Regions from separate parts of the Corynebacterium yudongzhengii genome, predicted to be linked through region 2. Evidence: riboswitches for the same ligand, from Rfam matches in the RefSeq annotation. Region 2 holds a riboswitch; each other region holds the start of a gene.
The links. Region 2 has a riboswitch for thiamine pyrophosphate ahead of thiM (hydroxyethylthiazole kinase). Riboswitches for the same ligand answer to the same signal wherever they lie in the genome.

Region 1 (2,261 bases), 340 kb from region 2:
GCCTCAGGAGTTAAAGCGGGGGCGGCACCACGAGACATTGGTGTTCTTGGATCGATGGCCTCCTATGGGGCTGTTGGGGATCGAGTCATGGACGTGTGTAATGCGGGCGACCTCGTGTGCGACTCGGACTCGATTCCTGGCTTGAGGGACCACGTATCTTCGCTTGTCGCGTCGTCTCTTTTCACTGGCCCTCACCCCGCATCGCCGCAAGATATGGGATTTGTCGCCACGCGTTTGCTCCCCGGTTTGTATGGGGCTGCGAAGCACATGGGGAGCTATGCTGGAAACGTCTCGGAAGTGGCGGCGTTCTTGGCTAGTTAATCCAGCAAGGGGCGTGAAAGGCGGCCAAAACCCACCATCCTCTAGGCCGCCTAATCCTTCACCAACCCGCCGTCGACAACTAAGTTTTGGCCGGTGACCGCCCGCGCCCACGGGGAGGCGAAGAACAAGATAGCGTCAGCGAATTCTTCCGGGGTGGTCACCGACTGTAGTGGGGTGGTCTCCGCGATCGCGTCGAAGACCGCCTCCGGCGTCGCGGCGCTAGCGTCCGTGGTGCGCAAGAGCCCGCCGCTGACCATGTTCACGGTGATGCCCTTGGGGCCCAGGTCGGCGGCGAAGGTGCGGGTCAGAGACAGCAGAGCCGCCTTCGCGGCGGTGTAGTCGTGGTAGGGGACCACTGGGTTTTGGAACAGGTTCGTGCCCACGTTGATCACGCGCCCCCACTCGGCTCGCTCGAAGCCCGGTAGTGCCGCCTGCGTGGTATTCAGCGCGCCCTGCACGGCGCTGGCGAACTGCGCCTGGAAGTTCTCGTAGCTGATGTCTTCCGCCTTGGGGCGGGCGTCGCCGTTGAAGGAGAAGTCCGTCAGGGCGTTGTTCACCACGGTGGTTATGGGTGCCCCGAAGACTGACTCGGCGGTTGCGAAGAGTTCTTCGATTTCTTGGCGTTCGCGTACGTCGGCACGTACCGCGCAGGCGCGCTCGCCGTGTGAGGCGGCAATGTCCTTGGCGGCCTCGGCGCTGGTGAAATAGTTGATCACCACGCGGGCGCCCTCTTTCAAAAAAGCCTCGGTGATTGAGCGGCCTAAGCCGCGGGCGCCGCCGGTGACGAGGACGATCTGGTCGGAAAGTGCTGTGCTTTTAGTGCTCTCAGTACTCACAATGCTCCTTGCTGGGAAAGGCCAGCGAAAAGAGTGAGCTCGATGAGACCAGTCCCTTCGCCGGCGTGATCCGGATCAGGTTCTAAGGGTCACCACATCTGCCTTGAGGCACTAGCGGTATCTCAGCCCCTTGGCTTGGGGCACCCCTCGGTATGTTTCCCGACGCTAACAGAAACCCAGCGTTAGAGCACCAAAAGATCCTGTGAGGTGGCCTTGACGTCGTTGAGTTTGTCGCGGTTGCGATCCAGCCGGTTCCACTGCTCCTGCGGGATGGAGCGGCGGGCTTCCTTCACGATGTCCTGATCGGGCGTGCCCCATGCAATCGGCATGGGGGTGATTTGCTGCCAGTGGTCGCGATCGTGGGTGGTGCGCCGGCCGAGGACCGCGGCAGAAGGGATCTTCATGCCGATCTTCGGCGTCTTGATCCCAGGTACGGCCGTGACCGTGCGCAGCGCGAGACCCCAGCGCGGCGGCAGGGAAGGATCGACGTTCGTGTTCACCAGTGCCATGAGCACGAAGTCACGCTCGTTGACCTCCGCGATCACCGAGGGCACGAGTGGGTAGCGGTCGTATAGGGGCTGGATCTTGTTGTACTTGCGCGCCACGGTGATGCCGACGATCGCGAACACGATGCCCATCGCGATCGCGACGATGAGGATCATCAACGCCCACACCGCCTGATCGGCAATAAAGAAGTAGAACAGCAGCGCCAGGATGATCACGATGGCCCCGAGCAGGATGCCGCCGGCGCGTACCCGGCGGGTGTCGCGGATCATCTCGTTGTGCTTGCGTGCGAACGGTTCGTCGACCTCGAACTTGAAGACCTTCACCCGTCCAACGATACCGAATCGACAATCCGGTAAGCATACCCCTGTTCGGCGAGGAAGCGCTGCCGGTTGAGGGCGTATTCGGCATCGAGCGAGTCCCGGCTGACCACGGTGTAGAAGTGCGCCTCCGCCCCGGAGGACTTCGGTCGGAGCAGTCGCCCCAGCCGCTGGGCCTCCTCCTGCCGGGAGCCGAACGTGCCGGAGACCTGGATGGCGACGGCCGCCGCGGGCAGGTCGATGGAGAAGTTCGCCACCTTGGAGACCACCAGCACCGAGA
Region 2 (2,261 bases):
CCGAGTGGTCGCTCAAGGACTAAGGAGCTGTTTTCTATGGCAGGCAATGACCGGCGCCGCAACATCCGCAAGAGCAACAAGAAAGGCCCGACGAAGGGTTCAGGCGGCAAGGGCCGACGCAGCCTCCGCGGTAAGGGCGCGACCCCGAAGGCCGAGGACCGCGTCTATCACGCGAAGTACAAGAAGAAGATGGAGCGTAAGCGTCGGGATTCAGGCCGGCACGAGCGCCAGGGCAACGAGTTCGTCGTCGGCCGCAACCCGGTGCTCGAGTGCCTGATGGCGAAGGTCCCGGCCAACGCACTCATCGTGGCGCAGGGCACGGGTAACGACGATCGCCTCACCCAGGCCGTCCAAATCGCGAATTCGCGCGGCATCGTCACCCGCGAGGTCCCCCGCCACGAGATGGACCTCATGACCGGTAACTCCCTGCATCAGGGCGTGGGCCTGGAGATCCCGCCGTACAAGTACGCGGACGTCAATACGCTTATCGCCGAAGCCGCCGATCGTCCGGAGCCGGGCATGTTCGTCATCCTCGATAACATCACCGACCCGCGCAACCTCGGCGCGGTGATCCGCTCGACGGCAGCGTTCGGCGGGCATGGCGTGATCATCCCGGAGCGCCGCTCTGCGTCGGTGACGGCCGTCGCCTGGCGCACCTCCGCCGGCACGGCGGCGCGCCTGCCGGTGGCGCGGGCGACGAACCTCACGCGCACCGTGCAGACCTTCCAGAAGAACGGCTACCAGGTCGTCGGTCTGGACGCCGGGGGAGAGCACACCCTCGATACCTACGACAACGCCACCGACCCGGTGGTGATCGTCGTCGGTTCGGAGGGCAAGGGCATTTCGCGGCTGGTGCGCGAAAACTGCGACGTCATCATGTCCGTGCCCACCACCGACTGGGTGGAATCTCTCAACGCCTCGGTCGCCGCCGGGGTGGTCTTAAGCGAGTTCGCGCGCCAGCGCCGCACTCAGAGCTAGCACGCTCTGTTAGCATCGAGGCATACACACGGGGTGCCCGGCAGAAGGCGGGGCTGAGATCACACCCGAGGAACCTGCACTAGTTAGCACTAGCGAAGGGATGTGAAAGCTTGACGCACGATAGCTATACCCAGGCACACGAGGCGCTGCGGGAGCAGGCGCCGCTCGTGCACTGTCTTACGAATTCGGTGGTCCAAGAGGTCACTGCGAATGTCCTTCTGGCCGTCGGGGCTGCGCCCGCGATGGTCAGCCACCCCGTGGAGGCCGCCGAGTTCGCCGAAGTGGCGGATGCGGTGCTTGTCAACGTCGGCAACCCGCACCTCGACCAGCTCAAGGCCATGGACAACGCCCTGGATACCGCCCGGCGCCACCACAAGGTCACCGTGCTGGACCCCGTGGCCGTCGGTGGTTTGAGTGTGCGCACGGAGTTCGCGCGGCGGGTCGTCGAGAAGCGGCCGACCGTCATCCGCGCCAACCCCTCCGAAATCCTGCACCTGCACGCCGCGGTCACCGGTTCCACGCACGAGGGCGGCCGGGGCGTGGATGCCACCGACAGCGTCGATTCCGCTCTCACCGCCGCGCGCGAGCTCGCCGAGTATTGCGGGGCAGTGGTGGCGGTCTCTGGGGCCACGGACGTCGTGGTGTCTCCTGGGCGCGTCACGCGTATCGACGGCGGCGATCCCCTCATGGCCGTCACCATCGGCACCGGCTGCGCGCTCGGGGCGGTCGTCGCCGCCTTCGTGGCCGCCGCGGACAGCGCCCACGACGCCACCGTGGCCGCGCACGTCGCCTTCGCCACCGCCGCCCAGCGCGCCGCCCACCGCGCCGACGGCCCCGGCACCTTCCGGCAGTTCTGGCTGGACGAGCTTTATCGCCTGCCCGCGGCCGGGGTGGCGTGCCGCATCACCGAGGACTGACGATGGACCTCGATTACCGCCTCTACCTGGTCACCGACTCCCGCCTGCCCGGCGGCTATGAGCGGGTGCCCGCGGTCGTCGCCGAGGCGATCGCCGGCGGGGTGAGCATGGTGCAGGTGCGCGACAAAGAGCTTGACGACGACACCTTCGCCCACCTCGCCCGCGCCGTCGAGAAGGTGGCGCGCCCGCACGGGGTGCCGGTGCTCGTCAACGACCGCGTCGAGATCGCCGTCGAGCTGGGCTTGGGCGTGCACGTCGGCCAGCAGGACATGGCGCTCGACGAGGTCCGCGCGCTGGTCGGCGAGGCGGTGCCGGTAGGGCTTTCGGTCAGCAACACCGCCGAACTGGAGGCCATCGAGGCGTGCC
Region 3 (2,261 bases), 1.2 Mb from region 2:
CGGCATCGAGCAGGGCTTCGGACAACGCCCGCGGCGAGACCTGGTGGTCGCCGGGGATGTGCACGGCGCCGGCGATGGACGGGGCGAGTGCCGGTTCCAGGTGGCGTGCTTCTCGACGGCTCAACCGCTCCACCTTCATACCGTGGACGTGCTGGTATTCGGAAAGATCGCGCAGGTGGCGGGCATCCGCGTGGTCCCCGGCGATGACCAGGGTGCCTTCCGTGCGATAGCCGGTGGGCAGGTCGGTAACGCTCGTGACGCGCTCGATGAGGGAGGGGTACTTCGCCGCCGAATCCAGCATCAGCGGAAACAGTGGCTCCTGGCGGTATTGGACCTCCGCGGCGGGGGCGAGCATGCCGCCGGCGTGGTACGTCGCGGAACGCGCGGGCGCGGGGTCAATGAGGCGGACCTCGTCGCCGCGTTCGGTGAGCTCGAAGGCGGTGCTTAAGCCGATGATGCCGGCGCCGATGACGGTGACGCGCATTAGAACGCCTCCAGGATCTCGCGGGCGTAGGCGGCGGGGTCGTCGCTGTGGGCGAAGCCGCGGACTACGGCGACACCGTCGACGCCCGCGGCGGCCAGTGCCGGGGCGTCGGCGGCGGTGACATCGCCGATGGCGACGAGGGGGACCGGGGAGGCGTCGACAAGCGCCGGATAGCCCTTCAACCCGATCGGGGCGCGCCCGGAATCCTTCGTCGGGGTGGCACGGAAGGGGCCGCAGCCGATGTAATCGACGATGTCCAAGACCTGCTCGACCGCGCGCACCAGCTCGAGGGTGCCCGTGGTCAGGCCGATGATCGCGTCGGGGCCGAGGAACTCGCGCACCGCGGTGGCCGGGAGATCATCCTGGCCGACGTGAACGCCGTGGACGTTCTCGCCGGCGCGCATGAGGGCGGCGGCGACGTCGGCACGATCGTCGATCACCACGTGGGTGGCGGGATTCGCCTCGTACACGGCGCGCGACAGCCGGCGCGAGAGCTCGAAGAGATCGCGGGCGGAGATGGGTTTGCTGCGCACCTGAATGATGCCGGCGCCTCCGCGGGCGGCCTGCGTGGCGGTGGCGATGACCTCGTCGAAAGTCCCGGAAGCGGTGATGAGATAACAGCGTAGATCGAGCTTGTGCCTCGGGGCACGCTTAGCCGCAGAACACATGGCGTTGAAGCCTCTCTTCCTTCGTCGGTGCGAGCCGTATCAGGTTCGAACGGTGCTCGCGCGGTATTAGCGCGATCTCAGCCCGTTACCGCGGGCGCCCGTGGGGTTTATGAGTCCAATGTAGGTGGTGTGAAGTGGCCTGGACAATGGAGGTTAAGAATTAGGGGAGGGGATTTGGTTACTGACTGCAGGCATGACAAAATATGCGGGTCTGCTGCGTGCATGGCGTACGCGGTGAATGTGAACCTGCATACGGATACGAACCGGCCGAGCGCCTCCTTTGGGGAAAAGCCGCCAGGGTCCTCTGTCCCAAACTGAAAAGGAAATGCCTGGCATGACCAACATCATTGACAAGATCAACGCAGAATCCCTGCGCGACGACATCCCGGACTTCCGCCCGGGTGACACCCTTGACGTGCACGTCAAGGTCATCGAGGGTTCCACCGAGCGTACCCAGATGTTCCGCGGCTTCGTTCTGCGTCGTCAGGGCTCCGGCGTCAGCGAGACCTTCACCGTCCGCAAGGTCTCCTTCGGCATCGCCGTCGAGCGTACCTTCCCGGTCCACTCTCCGAACATCGAGCGCATCGAGGTTTCCCGCCGCGGCCAGGTCCGCCGCGCGAAGCTGTACTACATGCGCGATCGCCGCGGCAAGGCCGCTCGCATCAAGGAGCGTCGCTAAGCCTGTATCTGGGTCGGTTCTGTAAAGAGTCGGCTCGAGCGAAATCCCAGAAAAAGACCGCCTCTGCGGGGCTTGGGTTGTGAAGACCCCAGCCTTGCGCGAGGCGGTCTTTTGTTTGTGGGGTGCGGGTTTCTGGTGGCCTGCTAGCCGAAGGGGTTACCAAACTTGATTCGCTACATGAGTGCCCAAGTGTTTGTGTCACGCGCGCTCGAAACCAGTAGTCCTTTCTATGGCCCTGTTTTCGACCAGCGATAGCGCTGCATACCAGGGTCGCGGCAACCGGGGGCGGATGGCTTTTGCCAAATGCCCGGAAACCTCCGCTGCCGTCTTGCCGGAGAAGCGCTACCAACAAACCGCATCTGACACTTCAGGGCCAGTCAATGCTATCGAACACTTGAACGCTGACAAGAGGGGGATCCCCGTATCCTGG

Region 1: linked by a shared signal. The riboswitch ahead of C3B44_RS08365 (3-oxoacyl-ACP reductase) and the one ahead of thiM (hydroxyethylthiazole kinase) in region 2 are both predicted to bind thiamine pyrophosphate.
Region 3: linked by a shared signal. The riboswitch ahead of C3B44_RS04280 (thiamine phosphate synthase) and the one ahead of thiM (hydroxyethylthiazole kinase) in region 2 are both predicted to bind thiamine pyrophosphate.

Annotation. Positions count from the first base shown of each region.
Region 1 is NZ_CP026947.1:1,794,260-1,796,520, reverse strand. It holds gene C3B44_RS08365 (3-oxoacyl-ACP reductase) at 372-1,157, opposite strand; TPP riboswitch at 1,192-1,315, opposite strand; gene C3B44_RS08360 (DUF3239 domain-containing protein) at 1,340-1,987, opposite strand; gene C3B44_RS08355 (DNA repair helicase XPB) at 1,984-2,261, opposite strand, start outside.
Region 2 is NZ_CP026947.1:2,134,306-2,136,566, reverse strand. It holds gene cysS (cysteine--tRNA ligase) at 1-23, shown strand, start outside; gene rlmB (23S rRNA (guanosine(2251)-2'-O)-methyltransferase RlmB) at 37-978, shown strand; TPP riboswitch at 998-1,096, shown strand; gene thiM (hydroxyethylthiazole kinase) at 1,089-1,895, shown strand; gene thiE (thiamine phosphate synthase) at 1,898-2,261, shown strand, end outside.
Region 3 is NZ_CP026947.1:931,769-934,029, forward strand. It holds gene thiO (glycine oxidase ThiO) at 1-484, opposite strand, end outside; gene C3B44_RS04280 (thiamine phosphate synthase) at 484-1,152, opposite strand; TPP riboswitch at 1,151-1,264, opposite strand; gene rplS (50S ribosomal protein L19) at 1,487-1,831, shown strand.